DNA from 3 places in the Arthrobacter sp. K4-10C genome. Region 2 is predicted to be linked to each of the others. Evidence: predicted binding sites of a transcription regulator. Region 2 holds the regulator's gene; each other region holds the start of a gene.
What was found. Region 2 encodes LexA, which represses DNA repair genes until DNA is damaged. Its sites were predicted from a motif close to TCGAACANNTGTTCGA; they were not measured.
Positions count from the first base shown of each region.

Region 1: a site for LexA is predicted at 2,234-2,249, ahead of AC5RUU_RS09090 (DUF6504 family protein). Genes of this name have one in related genera too.
Region 3: a site for LexA is predicted at 7,456-7,471, ahead of AC5RUU_RS09735 (LexA family protein). Genes of this name have one in related genera too.

Region 1 is NZ_JBNHFI010000005.1:290,899-300,732, forward strand. It holds gene AC5RUU_RS09085 (DNA polymerase III subunit alpha) at 1-1,870, opposite strand, end outside; gene AC5RUU_RS09090 (DUF6504 family protein) at 1,867-2,205, opposite strand; gene AC5RUU_RS09095 (hypothetical protein) at 2,352-2,741, shown strand; gene AC5RUU_RS09100 (chorismate mutase) at 2,793-3,113, opposite strand; gene AC5RUU_RS09105 (VOC family protein) at 3,133-3,555, shown strand; gene AC5RUU_RS09110 (SOS response-associated peptidase) at 3,578-4,339, opposite strand; gene AC5RUU_RS09115 (mycoredoxin) at 4,469-4,726, shown strand; gene AC5RUU_RS09120 (lipoate--protein ligase family protein) at 4,769-5,518, opposite strand; gene AC5RUU_RS09125 (thioesterase family protein) at 5,659-6,462, opposite strand; gene AC5RUU_RS09130 (endonuclease/exonuclease/phosphatase family protein) at 6,638-7,315, shown strand; gene AC5RUU_RS09135 (NUDIX domain-containing protein) at 7,312-7,842, opposite strand; gene AC5RUU_RS09140 (DUF1918 domain-containing protein) at 7,894-8,085, opposite strand; gene AC5RUU_RS09145 (metallophosphoesterase family protein) at 8,160-8,666, shown strand; gene AC5RUU_RS09150 (glucose 1-dehydrogenase) at 8,832-9,725, shown strand; gene AC5RUU_RS09155 (DUF1810 domain-containing protein) at 9,729-9,834, opposite strand, start outside.
Region 2 is NZ_JBNHFI010000002.1:350,292-360,125, reverse strand. It holds gene hisH (imidazole glycerol phosphate synthase subunit HisH) at 1-109, opposite strand, end outside; gene hisB (imidazoleglycerol-phosphate dehydratase HisB) at 106-732, opposite strand; gene AC5RUU_RS04330 (histidinol-phosphate transaminase) at 797-1,915, opposite strand; gene AC5RUU_RS04325 (LysM peptidoglycan-binding domain-containing protein) at 1,997-2,404, opposite strand; gene lexA (transcriptional repressor LexA) at 2,783-3,517, shown strand; gene AC5RUU_RS04315 (ATP-dependent DNA helicase) at 3,593-5,650, opposite strand; gene hflX (GTPase HflX) at 5,643-7,223, opposite strand; gene AC5RUU_RS04305 (class I SAM-dependent methyltransferase) at 7,655-8,269, shown strand; gene dapF (diaminopimelate epimerase) at 8,250-9,194, opposite strand; gene miaA (tRNA (adenosine(37)-N6)-dimethylallyltransferase MiaA) at 9,253-9,834, opposite strand, start outside.
Region 3 is NZ_JBNHFI010000006.1:86,298-96,131, reverse strand. It holds gene AC5RUU_RS09780 (sensor histidine kinase) at 1-123, shown strand, start outside; gene AC5RUU_RS09775 (putative bifunctional diguanylate cyclase/phosphodiesterase) at 145-1,680, shown strand; gene AC5RUU_RS09770 (EAL domain-containing protein) at 1,893-2,957, shown strand; gene AC5RUU_RS09765 (DUF6480 family protein) at 3,027-3,218, opposite strand; gene AC5RUU_RS09760 (hypothetical protein) at 3,354-3,809, shown strand; gene AC5RUU_RS09755 (glycerophosphodiester phosphodiesterase family protein) at 3,831-4,643, opposite strand; gene AC5RUU_RS09750 (hypothetical protein) at 4,692-4,940, opposite strand; gene AC5RUU_RS09745 (HAD family hydrolase) at 5,052-5,870, opposite strand; gene AC5RUU_RS09740 (FAD-dependent monooxygenase) at 6,208-7,395, shown strand; gene AC5RUU_RS09735 (LexA family protein) at 7,619-8,050, shown strand; gene AC5RUU_RS09730 (Y-family DNA polymerase) at 8,059-9,357, shown strand; gene AC5RUU_RS09725 (alpha/beta fold hydrolase) at 9,401-9,834, opposite strand, start outside.

The DNA of each region.
Region 1 (9,834 bases), on a different contig from region 2:
GGCCAGCAGCAACTACATCTTCCTTTGACGGATGGATGCGGATGATTTCCCGCACCGCAAACGCCATGGCACTTTGCATCCTGACTCCCAGGACATCGAGCTTGAGCATGCCCATGGGGTCCATGTCGTGTTTGTCGAACTGGCTCATGGGCAGCCCGAGACCGCTGGGCTGGACCGGCGTGCGGTCAAGCAGGGTGGCATCGCCGAGGATCACTCCGCAGGGATGCATGGAGATATGCCGGGGCAACCGGTCAAGGCGTTCGGTCAGGTCGACCAGCAGGTCCAGTTGCTGGTTGCCTTCGGCGTCCCGCTGCTCAACCCTCCCGGCGAGCTCCCGCAGTTCGGGTTTTTCCTGCAGTGCCTCACGGAACTTGCGTGCCGAAAAGCGCCACAACTGCTTGGCGATCTCCCCTACTTCGCCATCGTCCATGCCAAGGGCCAGGCCGGCATCACGTACTGCACCCCTGGCGCGGTAGCCGTTCTGCATGCTCATCAAAGTGACCCGTTCAGCACCGAACCGCTCGAAGATCCGCCGATAGACGTTGTGGCGCTCAGCACTCTCCACGTCAATATCGATGTCAGGAAGGGTGGCACGGTCCTGGGAGAGGAAGCGTTCAAAGATCAGGTCATGCTGGAGGGGATTCACGTGGCTGACATCTATGAGGTAGTTGACCAGGCTGGAAGCCCCTGACCCGCGGGCAGCCGCCCGGACCCCCATGTCCTGGATCATCCGTGACACTTCGGCAACCGTCAGGAAATAGGAAGAAAACCCAAGGTTTCGGATGATGCCCAGTTCATGGTCGAGCCGGGACTGCATGGTTTTTTCTTCCGCGCCTTTAATGCCGGGAAACCGCCTGCCAATCCCGGAACGGCAGCGCTGGACCAGCTCGCTGTGTGGATCCTGGCTGATTCCTAAAACTGATGCCTCCGGGACGACTGGCTGCTTCCAACCCATGTCGGCAACCGGATCAATCCGGCACAGATCGGCGAGCGCCCCGGTTTGCGTCATCAGCTGCTGGAGGTCCGCGGCACCGTATCCGGCGGCAGAAATAATCTCCTTGCCGAGCAGGAGCATCTGGTCGGCTGACTTCAACCAGCCCTGGCCGGTGGGCTGAAGCAGCGGCTCGGTGGCGAGTTCCGGAAGCGACTTCAAGGTCCGGGCTGAATCCAGCACATCAGCTGTGGGGGCACCGTCCGCAGCGCAGTATCGGACTGCATTCGTCAGGATTGCCGGTACTTGGTGTTCCTCGGCGAGCCGAAGCATGCGGACTGCGTGGGCAGTACTTAAAGGCGAACCTGGTGCACTGAGTTGAGAGACAATTTCGGCCACCACCGTGCCGCCTGGCATGGCATCCAGCCATTGCTTGAACAGTGTCCGCGGCCGGAGATAACGCCGGCCGCTCATTGCCCGCCCCACATCGGAATCCGGGCCAATCAGGACGGTCAGAACCGGTTTGAGGGTTTGGGGATCGAGCGTGCGGGAAGCCAGTTCCGCCCGCGTCACGGCCACCGGCACCGCTCCCCCGGCTTTTCCTGTTGTCCGGGCATGGGCATCGGAGATCAGGCGGCACAGAGCCCGGTAACCGGAACCATTATTGTGGCCGCGGGCGAGCACCACTACCCTGCCTGCCACCTGGGTGCGGTGATCGCCGTCGTCGTCCAGGACCGCTAGGTCCACTCCCACAATGGGATCCAAACCAGCTGCCATGCAGGCTTTAAGGTGCTTGATGGTTCCGTACAGGCCGTCGCGGTCCGTGCAGGCGAGAGCGGTGGCACCATCTGAGGCGGCAGCCTGGGCCAGTTCTTCCGGCCAGGAAACCCCGTAGTGGGCACTGAATGCGGTGGAGACGTGAAGGTGCGTGAAGCTCATGCTGTTCTGGGCCGGAGGGCGTCATGGATCCGCAGGAGCCGCCAGCGGCCGCTGCGGATATGCCGGGAAAGGTCAAGGGTCATTGGTTCAAGGGAAGCCTTGTCCCTGCCGTTGCCATCAGACGACGGCAGAACCTGGATCCGCCAGATTTCGTGGTCCACCACACCTGGGCCGCTTCCCAGTGGAGCCCTGTTGTCTTCGGCCCACCATTTGCGGCGTTCGTACCATCGGACGGGTTCAGCGCAAACATCATAGGAACGCCCCGCCCAAAAGAGGCTTTGGGGCTGGCCGTCAGGCGAGCACGTGACATCAACGGATTCGCTGAACATCCCCATAACGCCTCCCGGAAGAACCTGACTCTATTCGAATATGTGTTCGAACACTTCAAGTCTACGCCGGGTTCAACCCAATGCATAGAAAAGGGTCCCGCAGGGCAGCCAAGGGGGTGGACGGAGCGTACGGCAGGGAGCAGGATGGTGCCATGGAAACCCAAGACGCACTCCTCAAGCAGGCATCCCTCAAAGCCCAGGACTCCACCCTGGTGGCCACCTTCGACATTGACGGCAGCATCCCGGGGTCCGGCGCTTATGTCGTTGGGCTGGTTGGGGCCACCCCGGATTACTCGTCCCAGCGGCGGCTATGCATCGAGTTCATGAACGGGGAGGCCATTGCCTTCTACTCGTTCAACCGCGAACAGGGCACGGAGGAAAACTATGACCTCTCCGGCGTATCGCACTCCGGAAACACCATCACGGGGCATTTCCCCCTCGCCGCCATTAACGGGCTGGGACAGGGGCATGTCATCTCTGCCTTCAGCGAGGCGGACGGCCGGGAATTCCAGTCCGGCGTCCCGGTAGAGGAAGCCCTCTAAGGCTTCCTCTTTTTGTTGCCCTAAACTGCTGCCTGTTGCCCGGAAACGCGTTCAGCTGCTTTCTTTGTGGACCCGCATCTCGAGTTCAATGAAGCCCGAGATCATGGCCCGGTACGTGGATTCCACGATGTCCGGGTCGATGTCCTTCTTCTCTGCGGCTGAACGGACGTGCTGGATGATCCGCTCCACGCGGTCAGGCGCACGCACCTCAGCGTCGTCGCCCTTCAGGGTGCCGGCAATGCGGATCAGCCGTTCACGGCGGGCGATAAGGGTGACAATCTGGTCATCCACCTCGTCAACAGCAACACGGACGGCAGCGAGCTGTTCCTTGTCGGCCAAAGCGTCTCGATCGTTTCCTTGAATTGTTGCCATCCTCTGACAGTATCGAAGCATGCAGCCAAGAGTCGACTTCATTTCACTGGGCGTCCGCAGCGTTCCGGCGTCCCGGACGTTCTATGTGGACGGCCTGGGCTGGCCGGTCCATAAGGAGGTTGCCGGGGATGTGCTGTTCATCCAGGTCAACCACGGCCTGGTGCTCTCCCTGTGGGACGCGGGGCAAATGCAGGCGGAGGCAGGGGTCAGCGCCCCCGGGCCGGTTCCGTGCATCACGCTGAGCCACAACCTGGGCAGCACGGAAGACGTGGACCGGGTAATGGCGGAGGCTGCGGCGGCTGGTGCCGCCATCGTCGCGGAGCCGGTCACTCAGCCGTGGGGCGGCTACAGCGGCTACTTTGCCGACCCGGATGGATTCCGCTGGGAAGTGGCTTACAACCCCACCTGGGCAGTGGACGACGGCGGCGCAGTCACCGTGTGACCCGCCGCGCAGGACGGGGCTGCTAGAACAGTGCTTCCACAGGCCTGATCAGTTCCGGCCCGTTGTTGCGCACGTTGCCCACTTCCTTGCCCACCGACTCCACACGCCAGTCGGCAGCCACGTCCTTGACGCCGGACCGCACCAGATCCACCAGCCCGGCGGCGTCATCAACCTCCGGATCCAGCCAGGCCTGCATGGTGGCCTTGTCCATGGGCAGCGGAACCCGGTCATGCAGCTCAGTCAGCTTCCCGAACACCGTTGATTCGGACCCGGGAGGCGGCGTGTCCGCTGTCAGGATGGAGGTGGACAGCATCCATTGTCCCGGCTCACCGGCAGGCACGGAGGGGTCCTTCCACCATTCATAGAGCCCGGCAAAAACCAGTCCCCGGTTTTCGCCGGGATGGACATAGTAGGGCTGCTTCGACTTCCCCGGGCCCTGTTTCCACTCGTAGTAGCCGTCGGCCGGTACAGCGCAGCGCCGTGACTGGATGGCTTTCCGGAACGCCGGCTTCTCCAGCACCGACTCGCTCCTGGCATTGATCATCCGCGAGCCGATGCCTGGATCCTTCGCCCAGGACGGAACCAGCCCCCACCGGGCAACGTGCAACTGCCGTACCTGCCTGCGCTCCGGGCCGTCATCAATCAGCCGCTCCAGGACGATGGGAACGTCGTCAGTGGGCGCCACATTCCACGACGGCGGAATGCTCACCTCATCCTCGAGCTCGGCGTCGAACTCGGCCAGGAGGTCCCCCACGGCACGTGCCATCACATAGCGTCCACACATGGCTCCAGCATGCCATCGGCGACACATGCTGTCATCCGGGCGGCCCGGCGGGTGCGGGCGCGGGGGAATACGGGCCGGCACGCTACCGTTGAAAGGAACGGAACCAACATCGACACAGAGGAGAACCCTGTGGATTTCACTCCCGAATCCGGCACCATCACCATGTTTTCCACCACCTGGTGCGGCTACTGCAACCGGCTCAAGAAGCAGCTGGATGCGCAGGGCATAGGCTACACCGAGATCAACATCGAGGAAGTGGACGGTACGGCCGAACTCGTGGAGCAGCTGAACGGCGGCAACCGCACCGTTCCCACCGTCCTGTTCCCGGACGGCACGGCAGCCACCAACCCTTCCGCAGCCGAGGTCAAGACGCGCCTGGCAGCATGATCGCCTGCGGGTGCCTGACCCGCACCTGGCAAGCGATGCGGGTCAGGCACCCAGCCTGCTGAAGGAAGCAGTTTCCAGGGCGGCATGGCCCGCATACGTTTTCAGCAAAGCATCCTCCACCGCCTGAACGGTGATGCCGGGGACCAGGTCCTCAACAGCGCCGGCCGTGGCAGGGTCCCATTCCAGCCCCAGCGCGGCGTAGCTGTCCGTTAGCACTTTCCGGATGGGCGCGGAGTCTTCCACGACAATCACCGAACTGAACAGCCAGCCGCCCGCCACCACCCGCTGGGCGGTGCCCACAAGTTTCACCCGGTGGCCCGGGTTGGCTGTGGCCCACCCGTGCACGCTGAACTCGCCCGGGCAGTACTCCCCCGGGATTTCGCCTACTGCCGCCTGGACACCTACCTCCTGCAGCGCCCGGGCGAACAAGTCCCCGAAATACCCGAAGCGGGTCTTGGAGCCGGCGATCGCATCCGGGTCCGGCTCGATATGGTCCACGATCAGCGTTCCCTGGTGGTAGGCGGCGGCGCGTCCGCCGGCCCTGCGGACAAGCGGTTCGAAGCCGTTGTTACGGCACGCCCGGGCTGCTGCCTCGAACCCCGGCAGCCGGGTGTCGCGCTGCCCGAAAGCCACGGTAGGGGCAGGCCGGTAGAGCCGCAGGGTAGGGCCAATCTGCCCGGACCGGGCCTTGGACAGAAGCTCGAGCCCGAATTCCAGGTCCCTCCCCGCTCCCAGCGATGCTTCCTGCCGCACCACTGTCAATGGGCGGGATCCCTGAACGGGGTGGTGCATCTTGCTGGGCTCCCTTACGGTCATTGTGCAATTCCTGCTTGTACTGCTGGCGTACCGGCCAAACCTAGGTTACGCCCTGGCCTTGGAGGCCATCGAGCAGGGATAGGCCCGCCAGTGCCGGATTAGCCGGCACCGGCCCGTCACGTCCGGCGCAGCGTAAGAATCTGTTCGGCCCGCCCGAACGGGCCCTGCCGGTCGTGCAGGACCGTGGATGTCAGGCCGATCCCGTCCCGGCCAAAGGAGACGGCGTTGTCCAGCCCCAACCATTCCCCTTCCGGCCGGCGGTACATGTGCACCTGCAGGTCCAGGTTGGGGAAGGCGTAGCTGTCCCGGCCCGGCGGCACCCGTGCCGCTATTCCGTTGGCGGTGTCCACCAGCCCCATCAGCCGGGCCAGGTCGCTGCTGTCGGCCTGGTCCGTCAACGGGTGGCCGGTACGGAGCCAGACCTTGCCCGCGCCCGGCCGGTGGCCTTCGGCCACGCGCATCTCCAGGGACCTGATGTATCCGCCGGGCCATACGGCGGACCCATCGTAGGGCTTGCAGTCGTCAGGGCCGGGTATGGCGGCGTCCTCGACGGCGGCTACCGCCGCGGTGTCGCTGGTGATCATCCGCCACGCCGTGGCCCGGATTGTAGTCCGGCCCGCGGACACGAGTTCGGCCTGCAGCAGTTCGATGGTCTTCCCGGGCCTCAGGGTGGACGTCTCGATGTGGAACTCCCCGCCGGGAATCAGCCCAAGGATCTCGTAGCTGAGCCGGGCCATCCGCATGTCCGTCCGCGGCTGGTGCCGTTCCAGGGCATCGGCCAACAGGCCGGAGGCAGGCGCCATGTGCTGCTCGTGGACGTTCCAGGCACCCTGCGCGTGGATGGTGGAACGGAAGTGGCCGCTGCCCAGGACCTGGTAATACGCATTGCCGGCCGCAAGCTCAGGAAGCTCTTCAGTCAACGGTGACCTTTCGCAGAAAACTTCAGTGAATTGCCACTAACTCTAACCGCTTGCGCCGGAGCCGCCGCAGCGGTACGGCACGAAAGTATGGAGCAGCGAAATGTTTGAGCCTGGGGGAATGCGGCGGACTAGACTCGGGAACTGGTCCTGTCAGCGACCTCGGAAGAGGTGTTCCATGCGTGTCATCAGCTACAACCTCCGCAAACACTTGGCCAGCGGCGAGCTCCTTGCCCTGGCCAGGAACCATGACGTCGATGCCCTCTGCCTCCAGGAGGTGGATGCCACTGACCTCCCTGAAACCCTTGGCCCGCTGCACCTGGCGCACGTCACCAAGGGAAACCGCCTGGGCCTGGCCGTCTACTACCGCACCAGCCGCTTCACCGCGCTGGATACCCAGTCCTTTGCCCTGAAGAAGTCCATGCATGACAGGGTCCTGGCCCCGGCCCACGAGCGGCTGATCGGTGTGCGGGTGATGGACAACGACACCCAGCATGAACTCGTGATCGGTTCGTTCCACGCCGCACCGCTGACCGCCTCCAATTCGCTCCGGCGGAAGCAGATCCATGCCGCCCACGCCGAGTTGCTCAGCATGGGCAAGGGATTAATGACCCTGATGGTGGGCGATTTCAACTACCCGTTCTTCACCAAGAACCTGGACATCCACATGAAAAAGTCCGGATATGCCCTGTCGCTCAGCAACCGCCGCACCTACACGCGGTACAAGGTGTTCAAAGGCCACTTCGACTTCGCAACGTCCCTGGGCCTGGACATCCAAAGCGTGGAGACACTGCCGCGCGGCAACTCGGACCACCTGCCCATCCTCGTCGAGGCCGAATACGGCCCGGACTACTAGGAAGCGCCGCCGGGAAGAGACCCGCCGGGAACAAGCCGGCGCCTGAGGTCCGGCCAGGCCGCAGCAAAGCCGGGGTGCAGTTCCTTGCCCTCCACCTCGTGCAGCGGGACCCACAGCAGTTCGATGCTCTCCGGATCACTGATCACGGGATGGAACGGCTCGCGCACCAGCACCACCACGGTGGTGTAGGACCAGTAGCCCAGGTCCAGCACCGAGGTGAACAGCACATCGACCCCCTCTGGCGGGACCGCTGCCTCCTCGTGAGCTTCACGGAGCGCTCCGACAACGGGCTCCTCACCCTGGTGGAGGGCACCGCCAGGCAACCCCCACGTTCCGCCGTTATGGCTCCAGACCGCGCGGTGCTGCAGCAGCACACCCTTCCGGGGGTCGTACGCCAGCACGCCGGCTGCGCCGAAGCGGCCCCAGAACCGCCCACGGTCTCCCTCCACCCAGGCGTCCCCGGGGTCCCGGGGACCGGTGCGGACGGGCGGGGTGGCGGACGCTGCGGAGGCCGGAGAATGATCCATCAACCCAGTCTGACAGGTGTGTTACGCCTGGGCCCAGCACCCGGTGCGGTGTCAGTGGCCGCGCCCGCGCTCGACGGCGAAATCGCCGCCAGGATACATGATGGTTTCATGCCCGTCATCAAAACGGACCAGGTAAGGCGGGGTTCCATCCTGGCCCCGTACTTCCAGGATCACCCCGTGACGGTCCGTGGATCCGACATTCCGGCCGTGAACGATAATGCGGTCGCCCTGCGCTGCCTCCATGGCAATCACCTCCCAGCCCCCAGATTACGACTCTCCCGGGAGCCGGAACAGGCCCCGCGTGGGAGGATTTCGATATGCCGCTGAATCTTGTCCTGGTTGCCGATACCCACATCCCAAAGCGGGCCAAGGACCTACCCGCCCTGGTGTGGGCCGCGGTCGAAGAGGCGGACGTTGTCTTCCATGCCGGCGACTGGGTGGCAGCGGATGTCCTGGACGGGTTCGAAGAACGCAGCCGCTCGCTGATAGGCGTGTACGGAAACAACGACGGCCCGGACTTGCGCGCCCGCCTTCCTGAAACAGCCCACGTCATGCTGGACGGCGTCCGGTTCGCCATGGTGCACGAAACCGGGCAGGCCAAGGGCCGGGAACTGCGGTGCGAGGCCCTCTACCCGGAGGCGGACGTCCTGGTTTTCGGGCACAGCCACATCCCCTGGAACACCACCTCACCCGGTGGCCTGCGGCTGCTGAACCCGGGTTCGCCCACGGACCGCCGGCGCCAGCCCGCCTGCACATACATGACGGCAAGGGTCGACGACGGCCGGCTGGCAGAGGTGCGGCTGGTTGAAGTCAGGCGGGACTGACTTTTCCGGAGCAGGACTGCCTGAACAGTCAGCACCGCTTGGCAGGCCATTCCCGATTGCCTAGGCTAGGAACCGTAAGCATGCTTAGCTTTTAGGCAGGCGCCCTGCAGCGGCTTGCCTGGGCGAAGTACCTGCCCCTGTCCACTCAGCACATGGAGGACCACCATGACAGACCAGTACACCTTCCGGAACCCGGTTACCGCCTATGAGCAGATCTCCCCGCCCAAGCAGCACCAGCCCGAGCCGGGGCTGGACGCGGAGCTGACGCCCAAGGCGGACCTCGGTGAGGAAACGTACCGCGGCACCGGACGGCTGGAGGGCCGGAAAGCAATCGTCACCGGGGCGGACTCCGGGATCGGCGCGGCGGCGGCCATCGCCTTCGCCAGGGAGGGGGCCGACGTCGTCCTGTCCTACCTGCCGCAGGAGGAAGAGGATGCTGCCCGCATCGCAGGCATCATCGAGGCCGCAGGCCGGAAAGCCGTGAAAGTCCCCGGCGACCTCAAGGACCCTTCAATGTGCCGGGACGTGGTGGACACGGCCGTGGCAGTCCTGGGCGGCGTGGACATCCTGGTCAACAACGCCGGAAAGCAGGTTGCCCAGGAGGAGCTCACAGACATCACGGACGAGCAGTTCGACCACACACTGAAAACGAACGTCTACGCGATGTTCTGGCTGACCAAGGCCGCCCTTCCGCATATGCCCGCTGGTTCCACCATCATCAACACCACATCCGTACAGGCCTACAATCCGTCGCCAACCCTGGTGGACTACGCCACCACAAAAGCGAGCATCAACAACTTCACCAAGGGCCTGGCCCAGCAGCTCGCACCCAAGGGAATCCGCGTGAATGCGGTGGCGCCGGGACCCATCTGGACACCGCTGCAGGTCAGCAGCGGCCAGCCGAAGGAGGACCTGCCGGAGTTCGGGCAGTCCACTCCCCTGGGCCGCGCCGGCCAGCCTGCAGAACTCGCACCGGCCTACGTGTTCCTGGCCTCTCCCGAGTCCAGCTTCGTGGTGGGTGAGACGCTGAACGTCAACGGCGGCAGCCCCACGCCGTAGGCGTCAGGCCTGGTCCTGTCCGGCCAGCAGCGCGTCAGTGGCTTCGTCCGGCTCGCCGTCGAAAAACTGTGCCAGGACAGTCTTGAACACCGTTTCGCCGGGCGCGGCG
Region 2 (9,834 bases):
CCGAACCGTAGTCGAGCACCGTAACGGTGGGCTTTCCCTCCGGCGAAGGCAGCTTCCGGGTAGCGGACGGATCGATAATGGCGCCGTCTTTCAGGACCTGGCCGCTCACAGCGCGCCCTTGGTGGACGGGATGCCTTCCACACGGGGATCCGGTTCCACGGCGGCGCGCAGGGCGCGGGCGAACGCCTTGAACTGGGCTTCCACGATGTGGTGCGGGTCCCGGCCGGCAATGACGTTCATGTGCAGGCAGATGCCGGCGTGCAGCGTGATGGCTTCGAAAACGTGTCGGGTCAGGGAGCCTGTGAAGTGGCCGCCGATCAGGTGGTACTCCTGGCCGGCGGGCTCGCCGCCGTGCACCAGGTAGGGCCTGCCTGACACGTCCACGACGGCGTGGGCCAGCGCTTCGTCCAGGGGAACGGTGGCTTCACCGAACCGGCGGATCCCGGCTTTGTTCCCCAGGGCGGTGCGCAGCACCTCACCGAACGTGATGGCGACGTCCTCCACGGTGTGGTGGACATCGATATGGATGTCACCGGTAGCCTTCACCGTCATGTCGATGAGCGAGTGCTTGCATAGCGCCGTGAGCATGTGGTCGTAGAAGGGCACGGACGTGTCGATGTCCGAGATGCCGGTACCGTCAAGGTTGATCTCCACGAGCACGGAGGACTCACTGGTGGCACGCTCCATGCGCGCAGTCCGGGCCGCAGCCGTGTTCGATCCGGTGGAACTCATGGTCTGGTGTCCTTTTTGAGCGGGAAGGAGTGTTTCAAAGGCGTTCAGCGCCGGTAGTCCAAGTCTAGGCGGGAAGCGCGGCCTGGCTGGCAAGGATGCTTTCCAGGGCCGTGAGGAATGCTGTGGTTTCGGTCTCAGTGCCTGCTGTGACACGAAGGTGCCCGGGGATTCCGACATCGCGGATCAGCACGCCCGCGTCCAGCAGTTCCTGCCAGACCTGGTGCGGGTTCTCCAGTCCGCCGAAGAAAACGAAGTTGGAGTCCGAGGCCGCCGGTTTGAGGCCCATCCGCGTCAATTCGGAGACTATGCGGTCGCGCTGACCCTTGATGTCCTCAACGTCGGCCATGAGGGCGTCACGGTGCTGCAGGGCGGCCAGGGCGGTGGCTTGCGTGACGGCAGACAGGTGGTACGGAAGGCGGACCAGGCGGAGGGCATCCGTAACTTCCGGGGCAGCCGCCATGTAGCCGAGACGGGCCCCGGCAAGGGCGAAGGCCTTGCTCATGGTGCGGGAAACAATCAGCCGTTCCCTGCCCGGCAGGAGGGTCAGTGCACTCGGCGTGCCGTCATGGGCAAACTCGTGGTAGGCCTCGTCAACAATTACGATGGTCTGGCTTTCTGCCCCGGCCTCGTAGACGGCTTCCACCACGTCCAGCCCCAGGCCAGTGCCCGTAGGGTTATTGGGCGAGCAGAGGAAGACGATATTGGGCTGCAGCTCCTTCACCTGGCGGGCGGCGGATTCGGCACTCAGCCCGTAGCCGTCAGCGCGTTCACCTTTGATGTATTCGGTATCCGTGCCGCTTGCGAGCAGCGGGTACATGGAATACGTGGGCGGGAAACCCAGGGCTGTGCGGCCGGGACCACCGAAAGCCTGGAGGATCTGCTGAAGCACCTCGTTGGAACCGTTGGCGGCCCACAGGTTGGACTCGTCCAGTCCGTGACCGAGGTACTCCGCCAACGCTTTGCGCAGCTCGGTGAACTCCCGGTCCGGGTACCGGTTGAGACCGGTGGCGGCCTCAGCCACTGCCGCCGTGATGGCCGCCCGCACGTCAGCCGGCACTCCGTGGGAGTTCTCGTTGACATTTAGAAGGATGGGAACGTCCAGCTGGGGCGCCCCGTAGGGGGTCAGCCCGCGGAGGTTGCTGCGGAGGGGAAGCCGGTTCAGACGCTCTAGCTGGTCATTCACCTGAACAGTTTAGTGGCCGTTCCGGGGACCGGAAAATGTGACAGACCGCGTCCGCGGCGGGCATGCACACCAGCTTCGGGCCTAGTGGGTGGGAACGAACAGCTGCTGGCCGGGCAAAACAGCCCCTGCGGAAAGGTTGTTCAGCTGGACGATATCGGCAACAACATCGCGGGCGTCGCGCTCGGGCGCGACAGCACCGGCAATGGCCCACAGGGATTCCCCAGGCTGGACAGTCACGGTGACAGTGGGGGTAACGGCGAGATCCTCCGGTGCATCCGATGCCTTGGCCGGCGAGTTGAAAAAGCCTGTCAGGGACAGCAGCAGGGCCGCCAACAGCATGAGCGGGATCCCGATCAGGACGATTTTCCCCCGCCGGGTCAGGCGCAACGGCGGCAGGGGCGCCGGACTGCCCGGGGTCTCCGGCCGGCCCTGCCGCGGCGCCTGCCGGACATGCGGAACCTTGGCCTGAGAAGCGGATATAGCTGACATGTCTGAGCCCTCCTGGACCGTACCGTGCTGCTGAACCGAAGTGTGGCGGCCTCAACCGAAGCGACCTGCGTAAACCGAAGCGAGGTGCTGTTCGTGCCTCACCCTGCCACCCACCACTGACATTCCGGTTTCGTATTCGAATACCGCAGTTCGCAGTAGAACACTTGTTCGAATGTTGCGCTCTTAGTTTTAGCACCTATCAACGAATATTGTCGAGACTCGCTAGAACAAATGTTTGAAAAAGCAAGGTGGCTGGCCTAGCTTTGAAACAAGAAAAGAACCACCCCTGAAGTTGACCAGCAGGGTCTGACAATGAGGGCGAGTCACGCAGTCCGGAGCCGTTGAAAGCCCGGTGGCAACCGAAAGGCATTGGCGAATATGGCAGCAGCAGCCACCGGGGGCAGGGCAACCCCGCAGCCGAAGAGGACCGCCAAGGGCCTGACTCCGCGGCAGAAAAAAATCCTCGAAACGATCCAGCGCTCAGTCAACGACAACGGCTACCCGCCGTCCATGCGCGAAATCGGCGACACCGTGGGGCTTGCCAGCCTGTCCAGCGTTACGCACCAGCTCTCGCAGCTGGAAAAGCTGGGCTATCTGCGGCGGGACCCGAAGCGTCCCCGCGCCATGGAGGTGCTCACGCCACTTACCCTGGACGGCGGGGCGGCGACCACAGCCGGCCACCCACCGGTTTCCCTGGCCCGCGAAGGTGCCACGGTGACCGAGCTGCCCACCGCCGTCGACACCGCCATGGTGCCACTGGTGGGCCGGATCGCCGCCGGCGGTCCCATCCTGGCAGACCAGCTGGTGGAGGACGTCATGCCGCTTCCCAGGCAGCTGGTGGGACAAGGCGAGCTGTTCATGCTCAAGGTGGCGGGTGATTCCATGGTGGACGCCGCCATATGCGACGGCGACTGGGTGGTGGTCCGGCGCCAGGCGGATGCCGCAAATGGCGATATTGTGGCAGCACTCCTCGACGATGAGGCCACGGTGAAGACCTTCCGCCAGCGTGATGGCCATACCTGGCTGCTCCCGCAGAACACGCAGTACGAACCAATACTTGGGGATCACGCCACCATCATGGGCAAAGTGGTCTCGGTCCTGCGCTCGCTCTAGGAGAATCAGGGCGCGTACAGCAACGCTTCGAAAAAGACGGCACCTTCCCGGATTCCCGGCGACGGTGCCGTCTTTTTAGTTGGCCTCCCGCGCCAGCCTTTGGAGGGCTGCCACGGCGGTCTCCCGGTCCGTCGTGGCCCAGAATGGGGGCAGGGCGGCGCGCAGGAACCCGGCGTAGCGTTCGGTGGCAAGGCGGGAATCCAGAACTGCCACTACTCCCTTGTCACCGGTGGACCGGATCAGCCGGCCGGCACCCTGCGCCAGCCGGATGGCGGCGTGGGTGGCCGAAACCGACATGAACCCGTTGCCACCGGCCTGCGCCACCGCCCGCGAACGCGCTGTCATGAGTGGATCGTCGGGCCGCGGGAACGGGATCCGGTCGATGACCACCAGCCGGCACGACCCGCCGGGAACGTCCACTCCCTGCCAAAGGGACATGGTTCCAAACAGGCAGGTGTCGGGCTCATCGGCGAACTGCTTGACCAATGCGGTCATGGTGGAATCGCCCTGGCACAGGACCGTCATGTCCAGCTTGGGGCGCAGGGCCTCGGCCGCTTCCTCGGCTGCACGCCGCGAGGAGAACAGGCACAGCGCTCCGCCGCTGGAGGCGCGGATCAGGGCCTCCAGCTCAGCCAGCGACTCCGGGGACGCGCCGCGGCCGGGCTTGGGCAAATGGCCAGCCACGTACAGGATGCCCTGTTTCGGATAATCGAAGGGCGATCCCACGTCCACGCCGGTCCACGCGGGTGCACCGTCCCCCACCAGGCCAAGCCCTCCGGCGGTCGGTTCGAAGGCGGAGCCGATGGCCAGCGTGGCGGATGTCAGGACCACTGTGTGACCGGCAAAAAGGCCATCGCGCAGCCTTCCGGCCACGGACAGCGGCGCGATGTTGATCAGCACCGGCGCCGACTCATCCGGCTGCGAATACCCCTGGCCGGGATCGAACGAACTGGCGCGGGAAAACCACACCACTTCCCTGTTCTCGCGGGCGGCAAGGAGCCGCTCGCACAGTTCCAGGATGAGCATCAGACGTGACCGCGCAAGCTGCCTGCCGCCGTCGGCCGTTGTACTGCTGTCCCCCTTGGAATCGGACAGAGCCGCACGGCTGGCCTCACGCAACTGGTCGATGCAGTCCAGCTGTTCGTCATTCAAGCCGTTGGGAAGAAGCCCGTTCGGCATTCCCGCCAGCGCAAGCTCAAGGTTTGCGGCGGCGGCGTTGAGGGCGTCCACGGTGATGGCCGTGTGCTTACGCGCACTGGACGCAGCGGCGTGCACCATGGCTACCGACAGCTGGCCCGTGACGGCTCCCGTGACCCGGTCCTGCAGCTCATGGGCCTCATCAACCACCACCACGTCATACTCGGGCAGGACCGCAAGCCCCTCGAAGGCGCTGACGGCCAGCATGGCGTGGTTAGTAACCACGACGTCGGCTTCTGCCGCATCCTGGCGAGCCAGCTCGCTGAAACATTCCTCAGCGAGGGGGCACTTCTGTGATCCCAGGCATTCCATGGACGTGACCGAGACCTGCCGCCAGGCGCGGTCCGTCACGCCGGGAAGGAGTTCGTCACGGTCACCGGTGGCAGTCTTTTCCGCCCACTCGCGCAGGCGCACCACTTCCTTGCCAAGCTGCGACGAGGGGCCGCCGACGGCAGCAGCGAAGTGGGGAACACTGGTGTCCTCCCCCAGTGAAAACAGCTGGCCCTCCGCGGGCTCCTCCGACGGGAACCCGCCTTCAAGCTTGTGCCGGCACACGTAGTTCGACCGGCCCTTGACCAGTGCCACCTTCACGGGCCGGTCCAGGGCAGGCGTGATCGCTTTGAGGAGCCGGGGCAGGTCCCGGCCAACGATCTGCGTCTGCAGTGCCAGCGTTGCGGTGGACACCAGGGCCGGCTTGTTGCTTTGGAGCGCGTGGGCGATGAGCGGGACCAGGTAGGCAAGGGACTTGCCGGTGCCGGTTCCGGCCTGAACCAGCAGGTGGTTCCCTGTCCCGATGGCGCGGGCCACCTGCCGGGCCATTTCGTGCTGCCCGGTACGGCTCTGTCCGCCCATTGCGGCAACGGCCCGGTCGAGCAGCCCGATGACGAACTGCTCGCCGGCCGTGTCCGTGGCTTCGCCAGCCACGAGGTCAGTCATCGCTGGCGAAGGGTTCCAGTTCGGCGGCGAGGCCTTCCCGGACCATGGCCACTGCCCGGGTCCCTGCCTCGACGTGGTCAAGGCTGATGATTTCAGCGTCGGATTCGTGCAGTTTGCTGATCAGGTCGCCGCGGTTGTACGGAATCAGCAGTGCCATCTTGACGCTGGGCCGCGGGATGGATTCGCTGATCACCCTGAGCAGTTCCGCGATCCCCTCACCTGTACGGGCCGAGACCACAACGTGGCGCGGCTCGCGCTGCTTGAGCCGTTCCACCACAAAGGGATCGGCGGCGTCGGCCTTGTTCAGCACGATGATCTCTGGAATCTTGCGGGCGTCCACCTCGCTGAAGACCTTGCGAACGGCTGCGATCTGGCCTTCGGGGTCCGGGTGTGAGGCATCCACCACATGCAGGATGAGGTCGGCGTCCGCCACCTCCTCCAGGGTGGAGCGGAATGCCTCGACAAGCTGGGTGGGCAAGGACCGGACAAAGCCGACCGTGTCCGCCAGGGTGTACCCCAGCCCGTCGGCCGTTTCAGCCTTGCGCACTGTGGGATCCAGCGTGGCGAACAGGGCGTTCTCCACCAGGACACCCGCGTCCGTCAACCGGTTGAGCAACGAGGATTTGCCCGCGTTGGTGTACCCGGCGATGGCCACGGACGGCACGGCATTGCGACGGCGGTTGGCGCGTTTGGTCTCGCGGGCTGGCTTCATTGCGGCGATCTCGCGCCTCAGCTTGGCCATGCGCGTGCGGATGCGCCGGCGGTCCAGTTCGATCTTCGTCTCACCGGGACCACGGGAGCCCATGCCGGCGGCGGCACTGCCCACCTGGCCACCGGCCTGGCGGGACATCGACTCACCCCAGCCACGGAGGCGGGGAAGGAGGTATTCGAGCTGCGCCAGTTCGACCTGGGCCTTGCCCTCCCGGCTCTTGGCGTGCTGGGCGAAGATGTCCAGGATCAGCGCCGTGCGGTCGATGACCTTGACCTTGACGATGTCTTCAAGGCCGCGCCGCTGGGACGGGGCAAGTTCGGCGTCAACAATCACCGTATCCGCCCCGGTAGACAACACAATGTCCTTGAGTTCCAGGGCTTTGCCGGAACCCAGGAACGTGCCGGGATCCGGCTTGTCCCGGCGCTGCACCAGGCCGTCGAGAACCTCGGAACCGGCAGTCTCGGCGAGTGCTGCAAGCTCACGCAGCGAGTTTTCGGCGTCGGCGAGGGTCCCCTCGGACCAGAGGCCTGCCAGGACCACGCGCTCCAGGCGCAGCTGGCGGTACTCGACCTCGGTAACGTCTTCCAGTTCCGTGGAGAGACCCGCCGTGCGCCGCAGGGCGCGGCGTTCTTCAAGGTCCTGCTGGTCACCGTCGTAGGTGGTGTGCTCTTCGTCCAAACGGGAGATCGCCTGGGCCGTGCCCAGCACGGGCTTGCCGTTGCCGCGTTCTTCTCCGCGGGGCGTGCTGAGATTCCTGGCCGGTACGTCCTTGGAGAGAATCCGGTCGATCACAGCCTGGATTTCCGCAGGGCTCATGTCCTGGGCGGCTGAATCTGATCCGGTGTTGGGCTGGGTGGTCATGGTCTCCTTTGAAGGTTCGGCAGTTCCAGAATAGTGCCGAATGCTGGTCTGTGGGGAAGTATTCGCGCTGGGCTGAGGGCCTGCGGTCATGCGGTTCTCCTTGGATGTTCGGCGCCGGCCAGCTGGGATACGGGGCGGCGACTGTGCCGCACCATGGAGGGGCGGCGAAACGGGACGTGCCGGAGAATCGGCGAAATGACCAGCGGGGTGCTGACTTTCGAGTATTGTCCGGCTGCCGGAGCAGACAGGACGCGTCTGGGCCGGTGCACAAGCGGAAGGTGGTTAAAACCTGCGTCGCCGTGGGACATGGCTTCGGGACGGGCGGAGCCCGTGCCGGCTACTCGAAGATCAGGAACATGCCCTCAACCCTAGCAGAGGGTCCCCCGGCGCAGTTTCCCATTACGCTGCAAGGGGAACTACTCTGGCCAGTTATGGAGTCCGCACACTATTTCAGCGCATCCCCCGCCGGCCCCTTCACCCGAAAGCCCTTGACGGTTGAACTCGCCGGCGAAACGCGCAGGTTGCAGACTTCCGCAGGCATCTTCAGCCCGGACGGCATCGATAAGGGGACGGCTGTCCTCCTTGCCGAGGTACCGGCGCCTGCCCCCACCGGCAACCTGCTGGACATTGGCTGCGGCTGGGGTCCGATCGCGCTCACCATGGCACTGCGGGCACCGCACTCGCAGGTCTACGCCGTGGACGTCAACGAACGCTGCATCACGCTGACCAACGAAAACGCAGCCGCACTCGGGCTGTCCAATGTCGTTGCCAGCGCGCCTGAGGCCGTGGACCCGGACGTGCGCTTCGATACCATCTGGTCGAATCCGCCCATCAGGATCGGCAAGGACGAGCTTCACTCGCTGCTGAAGCTGTGGCTGCCGCGGCTGGCACCGGGGGGAACGGCGTGGCTGGTGGTGCAGAAGAACCTGGGATCGGATTCCCTCCAGCGCTGGCTGGCGGCGGAACTGGACGATTCCTTCAGCGTGACCCGCGAGTCCACGTCCAAGTCCTTCCGGATCCTGAAGGTCAGGAAAGCGTCCCGGTAGCCACAATCACTGCGGGGCCGCTGAGTTCTACATGCTCGTGGCCGCCCGGTCCGGGGAAGAACTTCACGCCCACCACTCCGCCCGGGACGTGTACGCGCCATGTGTCCGGCGCCTCGGCCCCTGCCCAGTGGCGGATGGCGACGGCGGCAGCGCACGCTCCCGTGCCGCAGGACTGGGTCTCGCCGACACCCCGCTCGTGGACGCGCATGGTGACTGAACCCACGCCGTCATGGACGAGCGGTTCGGCCGGCACAACGAACTCCACGTTGGTGCCGTTGGCCGGGACGGGTTCAACGGCTGGCGCGGTGAAGAGGCGGGTTCCCGCAAGTTCCGTGAGCTCAGCGAGGGCCACAACTGTGTGCGGGTTGCCCATGCTCACGGACAACGCGGGCCGCGGGACCTCCAGTCCATCCGCGGTGACCAGTGAGTCCATGGCCTTGGCCGCCGCTTCGCCGGGGAAGATGAACTCCCAGGGCCCCATGTCCACGGCGTAATCGTCGCCCGTCCGGACCACTGTCTTGGCCCCGCCGCGGGTGCCGATGGTCAGCGCCCCGCCGTCGGCAAGGTCGATCAGGCCTACCGCCCTGAGGAAGTGGACGAAAACGCGTACGCCGTTGCCGCACATCTCGGACAGTGAGCCGTCGCCGTTCCGGTAATCCATGAACCACTCGGCCTCGGGGACGGTGGACAGCAGGTCGCGCCCTTCGGGGAGCAGGCGTGAGGGGACGGCGCGGATCAGGCCGTCCCCGCCGATGCCACGGTGCCGGTCGCACAAACCTGCAACCTGCTCAGGGGTAATGGTGTGTTCGCCCTCGGGATCGGCCACCAGGACAAAGTCGTTGCCCGTTCCGTGCCCCTTGGAAAAGCGGAGCCCGCCCAGCGTGCGGAAGGCGGGCCCGGTGGACTCTGCGAGGGTTGCATCCATGCCTCCAAGATTACCGGCGCGTCCGGCAGGCGGAAAACCGGCCGTCCGCAGGGAGGCGTCAGCGGCATAGTTCAACGGCACGGCCAACCAGTTGCGGGTCCTGCCAGTCCAGCCAGCTGATCCGGGGGTCGGCCCGGAACCAGGTGAGCTGTCGGCGTGCGAACTGGCGGGTGGCCACGATGGTGCTCTCCGCTGCCTCTGCCACAGTTGCTTCACCGTCGATGACCTGCAGGAACTGGGAGTAACCGAGCGCCCGGGACGCCGTTTTCCCTTGCCGCAACCCCTGCGCATCCAGGTGCCGGACTTCCGCCAGCAGTCCCTTGTCCACCATGGCGTGCACCCGCCCGGCCAGCCGCTCCCGGAGCGCCTCACGGTCAACCGCGAGGCCGATTTGCACGGCCGGCCGGACGTACTCCCGCCGGGGCATGAAGGAGCTGAACGGACGGCCTGTGAGCTGGTGGACCTCCAGTGCACGGATGATGCGCCGGTCGTCGGACAACCGGGCCGCCGACACGGGATCCACGGCCTGCAGCCTGGACAGCATCGCGGCAGTGCCGGACGCATCCAAATCCGCCTCAAGCTGTTGGCGCAGCTGCGGATCAGTCCCGGGGAAGTCAAGGACGTCCAGCGCGGCACGCAC
Region 3 (9,834 bases), on a different contig from region 2:
GCCATCACCAAGGACATTGTGGCCAGGCACGGGGGGAAAATAGACGTAGCGTCCACCCTGGGCGCGGGCACCACCGTCACTGTCAGCCTCCCCTTGGATGCCGACCGCTCCCGGGCCAACTGAGCGGGGGAAGGAGGAAACCTGATGTTCGAGGATGATGATCCCCGGCTCTCCCAGCTGCTGGAAGGCATTGTCCGGCTGGCATCCGGAGACCTCAGCTCCCGGATTGAGGTGTCCCCGGCACGTGACGAGCTGGACGCCATCATCACCGGCACGAACCTCCTGGCCGAGGACCTGCAGATCATCTACGAAGAGCTTGAACAGCGCGTACAGGTCCGGACCCAGCTCCTGCACGAAGCACACCTTGAGATGCAGAAGATGGCCATGGAGGACCCGCTTACCGGCCTGGCCAACCGGGCCGCCCTGATCGAGGCGCTGCAGACGGCACTGGAGGCCGAGACCGAACCGGGCGAGGGCCCCGTGCTCCTCCTGATGGACCTCGACGCCTTCAAATCCATCAATGACAGCATGGGCCACACGGTGGGCGACCAGGTCCTGGTCACCGTGGGGGAACGGATCCGCGGTGCGGTACGGGCCAGCGACGTCGTCGCGCGCCTGGGCGGGGACGAGTTCGCGATTGTCATGCCTGCCGCTACCCCCGACCAGGCCACCATCGTGGGGCATCGGATCCTTGCGGCGCTCAAGCATCCGATCGAACTGCCCGGCCGGAGCGTGCGCTGCGGGGCCAGCATCGGCCAGAGCGTTGGCGGCGCAGGCCAGACGCCCCAGGACATGCTGATGGAGGCCGACGTCGCCATGTATGCATCCAAGGCAGAAGGGCAGAACCGGCTGCACCGCTTTGAACCTGCACTGCTCCTGATGCGGAGGCTCCGGAGCCAGCTGGTGGACGACCTGCGCGCCGCGATCAGGAACGATGGCCTGACCCTCCACTACCAGCCCGTGGTGGAGCTTGCCAGCGGGCGGGTTGAGGGCGTGGAGGCTCTGGTGCGCTGGAACCATCCCACCCGCGGGTTTGTCATGCCCGACGAGTTCATACCGCTGGCCGAGGAAGCAGGGCTGATCTCCGAGCTTGGCCTGTGGGTGCTCGGCACGGCCGTGCGACAGCTCCGTTCCTGGATTGATGCCTCCCTCGTGGACAACAGGTTCTCCGTCCGGATCAACATCTCCGCCACGGACCTGCAGAGCCTGCAGTTCATCGAGGATGTCCGCAACGTGCTGAAGGAAACCGGAGTGAGGCCCGAGCAGGTGGTCCTGGAACTGACCGAAGTGGCCATCGTCAAGGGCAATGAACTGGACCGGTACTCGCTGGCCGGGCTGCGCGGGCTGGGGGTCGGCATCGAAATCGACGACTTCGGCACCGGCTACTCTTCCATCAGCTATTTGCGCCGCCTCCCGGTGGACCGGGTGAAGGTGGACCGTTCGCTGATCACGGGGCTGGGCACCGATCCGAGCCAGCCGGCGCTGGTGGCGGCGGTGCTGCAGCTGGTCCGGGCATGCGGCCTGGAAGCTGTGTGGGAAGGTGTGGAAACTGCCGAGCAGGCCGAAATCCTTCGCGGGCTGGGATGCCTGAGCGCGCAGGGCTATTACTTCAGCCGGCCCGTTCCGCCCGACCAGATTCCGTTGTTTCTGGCCGACCAGCCGGAAAGCGCTAACCCGTAGCCGAAAGCTGCTGGCAATTACCGGCACACTGCTGCTTAAAACTATTGGGAACTACTGCGTTTTTCGTGCCGCCGATATACGATCATCGTGCGGTGTCTGGTTTTCCTTGCCGCTAAAGCTGGGATGATCAGAAGCACCGAATAAAAGGCGTTTGGAAATTGAACAATAATTGGGCCACTGGGTCATTACTTCGTCAACTGGGGGCGTAGCTAATGTCGGTTCGTGTACAGGCATGGGGCATTATTGCCGCGGTACTGGCGGATACTGATCCGTCCGGCGCGGTTGTCCGTCAGCGCCTTAGCAAAAGTCTCGACGAGAATCCGGGGGTCCCCGAGCGGGCCCTGCTGGAATACCTCCTGGAAACGCGGCGCAGCGATGCCAACACCGTGGAAACGCTGGAGACCGCACGGGAAATGCGCCTGACTCCCCCGGCAATGCCGCCCAAGCTTGCGGAACAGATAGATGCCATCCGGAGCATCTCGCGGATCAGTGCGCTGCTCGAAAGCCAGATGCTGATGACGGCCTTCCAGCCAATTTACGGACTGGCCGGAAAAAGCGTCGTAGGTGTGGAGGCGCTGTCCCGCTTTGTCAGTGACGACGGTGCCGCGGCCGAGTTGTGGTTCGCGGAAGCGGCGGCCGTGGGCCTGGGCGCCAACCTGGAATTTTCGGCACTGGGCTCCGCGGCGGCGGCAGCCAGGGACCTTCCACCCACCCTGTTCGTTTCACTCAATATCTCGCCCACGTCCTGCCTGGACCCGCGCCTTCCGGAGCTGTTCGCGCACATCGATCTGCCCATCAACCGGGTGGTCCTCGAACTGACGGAAACCATTGCGGATGAGGAGTACGCGCAGTTTATCGCCGCCATCAATCCTCTCCGCGACCAGGGCCTCCGGATCGCCGTCGACGATACCCACTCCGGCGCCGGCGCGCTGAGCCGCATGGTGCACCTGCGGCCCGACTTCCTCAAGGTGGGCCGGGACGTGATCAGCGGCGTGGACAACGACGGCATCCAGCGCGCCCTGGCCTCCTGCCTGGTGGACTTCACCCAGCAGATCGGCACCACCCTGGTGGCGGAGGGCATCGAGACTGTGGGGGAACTGAAAGTACTTACCGAGCTGGGTATCCACGCCGGCCAGGGCTACCTGCTGGGCCGCCCCTCGGTCCGGCCCCAGGACTGGGCTTCGTGGAACACCCGCTTGGACGCAGACGGCCTTAACCGGCAGCTTGTCGGCCCCGGGAAGTCCAGCCGGAAGGCGAAGACAAACGACGCACCCTGATGTGAACCACGTTCAAAACAGTGGACCGGCGGACAGTTGCCGCCGGTCCACTGTTTTGTGTGTGGGGCTCTATTCGTCGTGCCCCTGGTCCCCGCTCATCTGGTCCTCGGCCGGGGGCGTCTCACCGGGCGGCACTCCCCCGCCCGGTTCCAGGCCGGTGATGTTGCCTTCCGCCGGGTCCGGGTTCGGTGTGCGCGCCGAATCCTTCCCGCCCGGCTGATCAGGGTTCGCCGGATCATTTTCCGGATGGTAGCTGCTCATCGTGCTTGTCCTTCCTGCCCGGCCGCGGTTCTTCACCCCAGCTCTGGACTAATTGTAAGCATGCTGATAATTCTGGAGGGTAGGGCCGGGCGGCCGCTGGAGCGCCCGGCACACGCGACGTCAGGAGGAACAGTCATGGGAATCGGCGACAGCATCGGCAAAGCAGCAGAGAACGCCATGGAGGACCTTGCGGGTACCTCAAAGCCCACGGAAAAGCTCAATGTCCCCGACCCAACGGACCCCAACGACGACGTGGAGGTCCATTCCTCCATCAGCGAGGGGTCCAATGCCATGGAAGCTGAGAAGGAGAAGGCGCCGGGGCTGAAGACCGGACCTGCGCCCGGTCCGGTCTCGGAGAATCCCTTCGGCGGCGACATTGACGAAACGGACAATGACAGCGCCGAGGCAGGCCGCGGAACGGGTGATGCCGGGCTGACGGGTGATGCGTCCGCTCCCACCGGGGCCGGGTCAGCCGGGAACGGCGGCCCAGGCGGCGTTTCGGGCGGGCTGCCGGACAGCAACCCGGACGAGTTGCGCGCCGACCCGACGGAAGGCGACGAGGACCCATCCACCAGTACCGGCAGGGGCTAAAAACCGGCAGGAAAAGCAGGATCAGGCGGGTGGCAGGGGCGGCCACCCGCCTTTTTCCATGAGGATCTCTTTGAGCAGGTCGGCGCGGTCCGTGACGAGGCCGTCGACGCCCAGGCCCAGCAGGCGGCGCATCTCCGCGGGGTCGTTGACGGTCCAGACATGCACCACCAGGCCTAGTTCATGGGCGCGGCGGACAAACCCCGGCGTGACCACTTCAACGCCGCTGCGGCGTGCCGGCACCTGCAGCGCCTGGACGTCGCGCAGGATCCGGCGCATCAGCCACCTGAAAGCCGGGCCGGGCAGTACCGGTCCCAGGAAGGTGAAGAGGGCGATCGACACAACGCCGGCCGAGGCGGCAACCGGGCGGCTGAGCAGCTTCAGCACCGCCCGCCGTCGCCGGTCGGAGAAACTGGTGACCAGCACGCGGTCATGCACCCCGTGCCGTTCAATGGCGGCCGCCGTGCTGCGGACAGAGTTCCAGTCCTTGACGTCCAGGTTGAGCCGGGCGGTGGGAAGTTCGGCAATCAATCCGTCAAACGTTGGAATAGGCTCGCGGCCGTCAATGCGCACCTTGGCAACGTCCGCCGCGGCCAGATCCGAAACCTTGCCCCGGCCATCGGTCACCCGGTCCAGGGTGTCGTCGTGGAAGAGGAGCAGCACGCCGTCTGACGTGGTGTGGACATCCGTTTCCAGGTACCGGTAACCGAGTTCGACGGCGGCGCGGAACGCGGCCATTGAGTTTTCCAGCCCCTCGGGCGAAAAGCCGCGGTGCGCCATGGCGATGGGGAGCTGGCGCCCGTCAGTGTCGGGGTTGGCGAAGAACGGCAGGGTCACAGTGCGAGCGTACCGGAGGTGCCCGCACGGCAGTCAGCCGGTTTGGAGTTACTCCTCCAGCGGCAGGATTTCGACGCCGTCGCCGCAGTGCAGCAGGGTACGGCCGCGGCCGCCGTCGAGGTTAATCCACACCACGGTGTTGTCGGGGGTGATGGCGTCCACCACGCCTCCGGTCTCGAACCCTGGCGTGAACAGGACGCGGACGCGGTCGCCCTGGCGGAGCGTCTTCCAGTGCGGCGCGGGTGTTGCCCTGCGCAGCGGTGCATCGGCGATATCATGCTTGGCGTTCCGTGCCATCTCTACCCCTTCAGCCTGCAGGAGAGGTGTCTGCTCTCCGCACTTCACGCTACCGAGCGAAAGTGAACGCGAAGTGAGCGCCAGCTGTGAGAACGGCGGCGCGAAGGAGAATCAGGAACGCCGGGCCCCCAGGGAAGTCAGCCGAGCCTCCAGAACCTGGGCCACGCCGTCGTCGTCAAAATGCGGGGCCCGCTGCCCTGCCGCCCTGATCGCCTCCGGGTGGCCGCTGGCCATGGCATAGCCGTGGCCGGCCCAGCGGAGCATCTCGATGTCGTTGGGCATATCCCCGAATGCCACTACCTCAGAGGAGTCAATCCCCAGCGCCGCAGCGTACTCGGCCAGGGTGACGGCCTTGTTCACGCCGGGCAGGGACAACTCAAGCATGGGGACGCCGGGCGAGGAGTGCGTGGCAGCAGCAAGGTGTGCGACGGCGGGGCGCACCTGGGCGAGGAAATCGTCCGGGGTGCCGTCCCGGACGATGGCGAGGAACTTCACCACGCTGTCGTCATCAACGAGGGTTTCCTGGAGCGGGGCCGGGGTGAACTCTGACAGCAGTTCGCTCGATTCGTTTTCGATGAAGCCGGGCTCGAGATGGAACCCGGTCAGTGTCTCCGCGGCGAACAGGGCTGCCGGCCGCAGGTCTTTGATGATGCGGCGGATTTCCAGTACGGCGGCGATGCTGAGCGTGCGGGCAGAGACCAGCTTGTCCGTTTCAAGGTTCCAGACGACGGCTCCGTTGGAGCAGATGACGGTTCCGGTGTGGCCCAGCTGTTCTTCAAGGGGGTGCAGCCAGCGGGGCGGGCGGCCGGTGACGAAGACGAGTTCGACGCCGGCGTCGCGGCAGGCGTGGAAGGCGCGGATGGTGCGGTCGCTGATTTTTCCGTCGTGCCCGAGGATCGTTCCGTCAATATCGCTTGCCACCAACCGCATCCCGCAAGTCTACGTGGCTCCGGGAGGGAGCGGCCGGGCGGGCTGCTTTTGCGGTTCGGCACTCATCGTGGAGAGCAGCCCTCTTTATTTGTCGTCATAGAACCATGCCGCCAAAAAGGCCGCATAGCAGCCGGCCATGGCGAGGAACGCCCAGCAGAGAGGGTGCCCCAGCGGATGGCGAGCTCCTGCAGCCCGTTGGTTTGATCAGCCTTTCCGGGCACGACCACCAGCCATGCTGCGGTCCCTGCCCCCTTGTCCGACCTCCTTCGTCGTGGGGTAGACACACTTTTGCCGTCCCGGCAGACTGAGGTGCCCAAGCACTAGTTCGAGGTAGGACATGAAGGCTGTGGTTGTCGGTGCCGGTATCGCGGGCCTGGTTGCGGCCCGCCAGCTGGGGCTGGCCGGCTGGGAGGTCGAGCTCCTCGAGAAATCTGCCGCTCCGCGCCCGGAAGGCTACATGATGGACTTCTTTGGGCCAGGATTCGAGGCAGCGGAACGGATTGGCCTCTTCCCGCGCCTCACGGAAGTGGCCTATCAGGTCGACGCCCTTGAGTATGTCGATGTGACGGGACGCCCCACTGCCCGGCTTGATTACCAGCAATTCGCCCGGCTTGCCGGTGGAAAGGTCCTGAGCCTGCTACGCCCCGACATGGAGCGGGCCGCTCTCGCGGCCCTCGATGACGTGGCCCCGGGCCGAGTGCGCATCCGCTATGGCACCCCGGTATCCCAGGTCCGGAGCGAGGATGACGGCGTAGGGGTCGCCGTCGACGGCTCGCCGCAGGCGTCGATCGCCGCGGACGTCCTCGTCGGCGCTGATGGCATCCATTCAACGGTCCGCTCCCAAGTGTTTGGTGGCAATGAGGATTACCTGCGCGCCCTGGGCATGCGTGCCGCTGCATTCATCGTGACCGAACCGCTCCTGAATGCCCGTTTCCGGAACCGGTTTGTCCTCACGGACAGCATCGACCGGATGGCCGGGTTTTACAGCCTCCGCGCGGACGAGGTGGCGGCGTTCATGGTCTACAGGGAGGCCGGAGGCGCTAGCGGGCATCTGCCATCCGAGCATGCCCGGGAGCGGCTGTGGCGGGAGTTCGCCGGACTCGGCGACCAGGTTGACCGGCTCCTTGAACTGTGCCCAGAGGACGCCTACGACGATGTCGTCGCGCAGATAGTCATGCCGGCCTGGCGGAGCGACCGAACAATTCTCGTTGGCGATTCTTGCGGAGCAGTATCGCTCCTCGCGGGTCAGGGCGGATCGCTCGCCACCGCCGGTGCCGCTCTCCTGGGCGACATCCTCGGCCCCGTGACTTCACCTGAGGGAATCAGCTCAGCGCTCACCGAATTCGAGCGACGTTGGAGACCCGTTGTGGAAGTCGCCCAAGCAGCCGGGAGGCGCGCCGCATCATCGTTCCTCCCCTCAAACCAAGCCCAGCTCCTCCTGCGCAGGTGGATCATCAGGGCAAGCCACCTGCCAGGGATCGACTGGCTTGTGGCCCGCCAGATCGTTGGCAGAACCGCCAAGTAGGCCTGTTCGACAGTGCCGTCCGAAACCGCCTTGACCCTTTCGTCAGCTCCCCCGGACCACTAGAACACACATTCGGTGCCTGAGTGTCGGTGTGTCGTGGCAACCTGATCAGAGTCGACTGCGCCAAACGTGGAAGACAGCTGTATCCGACCTATACCCGCAGATCAAAATCGCCGCACACGGCGTAAGCTAATGGGAACATATTTTCGAATAAGGGTGTGTTGTGGGCGTTATTGTTGGTCCCCGCGTGATAGATGCGGGTGCCTCGTACTTGTCGGTGCTGGTCTCTCCCGTCGCGGTGGCGGCCGGTTTCCCGTCGCCGGCGCAGGACTACTTCGACGGCCGGATCGACCTCAACGCGCACCTGATCAAGGACATCACCAGCACGTTCGTGGTGCGCGTTACCGGGGACTCGATGGAGGGGGCCGGCATCAGCGACGGCGACGAGTTGATCGTCAACCGGGCGCTTGAGCCGAAGGACGGTTCGGTGGTAATCGCGGTGCTGGACGGGGAACTGACAGTCAAGCGGCTTCGTATCACTGCCACGGGCGTGGTGCTGCAGGCGGAAAACCCGAAGTACCCGGACATCCGGGTCCCCGCACTGTCGGAGCTGACAGTCTGGGGCGTGGCCACCAGGTGCCTGCACCATGTCTGACACCGGCCATGCCTAAGCCGGTCTTGATGCGGCAGATGCCGCAGATCGCGCACGTGGACGTGAACTGCTTCTACGCCTCGGCAGAACGCGCGTTCGACCCCTCACTTGAGGGGCGGCCGCTGATTGTCCTGTCCAACAACGACGGGTGCGCCGTGACCCGCTCGCCCGAGGCGAAGGCCCTTGGCATCCGGACCGGTGACCCGTGGTTCAAGCTCGCGCCCCGCGCGAAGGAGTGGGGCCTGGTAGCCAAATCCAGCAACTACGAGCTGTACGGGGACATCAGCGCCCGGGTCATGGAGCTGCTCCGCAGGTACTCGGCCTGGCTGGAGGTCTACAGCATCGACGAGGCCTTCCTGGGAGTGAAGGGTGAGCCGGAGCAGCTGCTGACGCTCGGCCGGGCCATGAAAACTGCGGTCCGCAGGAACGTGGGAGTCCCCGTCTGCGTAGGGATCGCGCCCACCAAGACACTGGCCAAGCTGTGCAACAAGTGGGCGAAGAACAACGCCTCTTTCGGCGGAGTGTGCCACTGGGACGCCGTACCGGCGCCGCAGCGGGAGGCGCTCCTGGGCTGGCTGCCCGTGGACGAGATCTGGGGCATCGCCGGCCGGCTGGCCAGGCGCCTGAATGTCCTCGGCATCTTCACCGTGCTGGACCTGGTACGCGCAGACCCGGTGGTCATCCGCGACAAGTTCTCGGTGGTGGTGATGCGCACGGTGCTGGAGCTGCGCGGTATCCCCTGCATTCCCATGGAGGAAGAGCGCATCGGCCGGGACCAGCTCATCTTCTCCCGTTCCTTTTCCACACCGGTCACCACTGTTGCAGGCATGCGTCAGGTCCTCAGCGTTTACGGCCAGCAGGCCAGCGCCCGGCTGTGCCGGCACGGGCTCCAGGCAAAAGTCCTGACCGCCTTTGCGGCCACATCCCCCTTCAGGCAGCATGAGCAGGCCTACCCTTCGGTGTGCGTATCCCTTCCAATGCCGACGGCGGATCCGCTCCTGCTCGCCAAGGCCGCCTATGCCCTGCTGCCCGGCGTCCGCGATGGCGTGCAGTATGCCAAGGCGGGGCTCATGCTCACCGACCTGCGCCCCCCGGGCAACCAGTCACCGCTGGAGCCCTTCGAAAACCGCCATGAGGAGCGCGGCATCGGCCCGCTCCTCGAGGACGTGAGCCGCCGCTTTGGGCGCGGCTCCATCGGACTGGGCCACGGCGGCATCAAGGGCGGAGTGGACTGGTCCATGAAGCGCGCCATGCAGTCGCCCCGGTACACAACGCATTGGGACGAACTCCCCCTGGTCAAAGCCTCCTGATCCGCCGCCTGGTGGACGTGGAGGAACCAGGAAGATGATGCCCTCACCGATCCGCCCAGCCGGTGGGCGCGGGCGCATCCAGGAACGTCGTCACAACGTCAAGCACGAGGTCGGTCCGCGCCAGCCCAAAAAAGTGGCTGGTGCCCGGGAACACCGCGAGCTGCGATTCCGGCACACCCTCAAAGTCGCCGTTCACGTCTCCACCGCGCAGTTGGAGGAACTTTACCGCGTGGTCTAGCCTGACCATGTCGCAGTCGCCCACCGTGATGAGCGTCGGCGCGGCGATTCCGCGGATGTCGTCATCGCTCCATCCAATCTCGCCCTCGCCGTAGCGTGCCAGCTTGTTGAGCAGGGCCTGCAGGTGCTGGCGATCGGGATGCGGAGACACAGCGAGGTAGCGTTCCTCCATCAGTGTTCCCGCGATCATGTCCACCGTCATCTCCCCGACAGCTTCGGCATTGCCGCCACGGTCCCCCT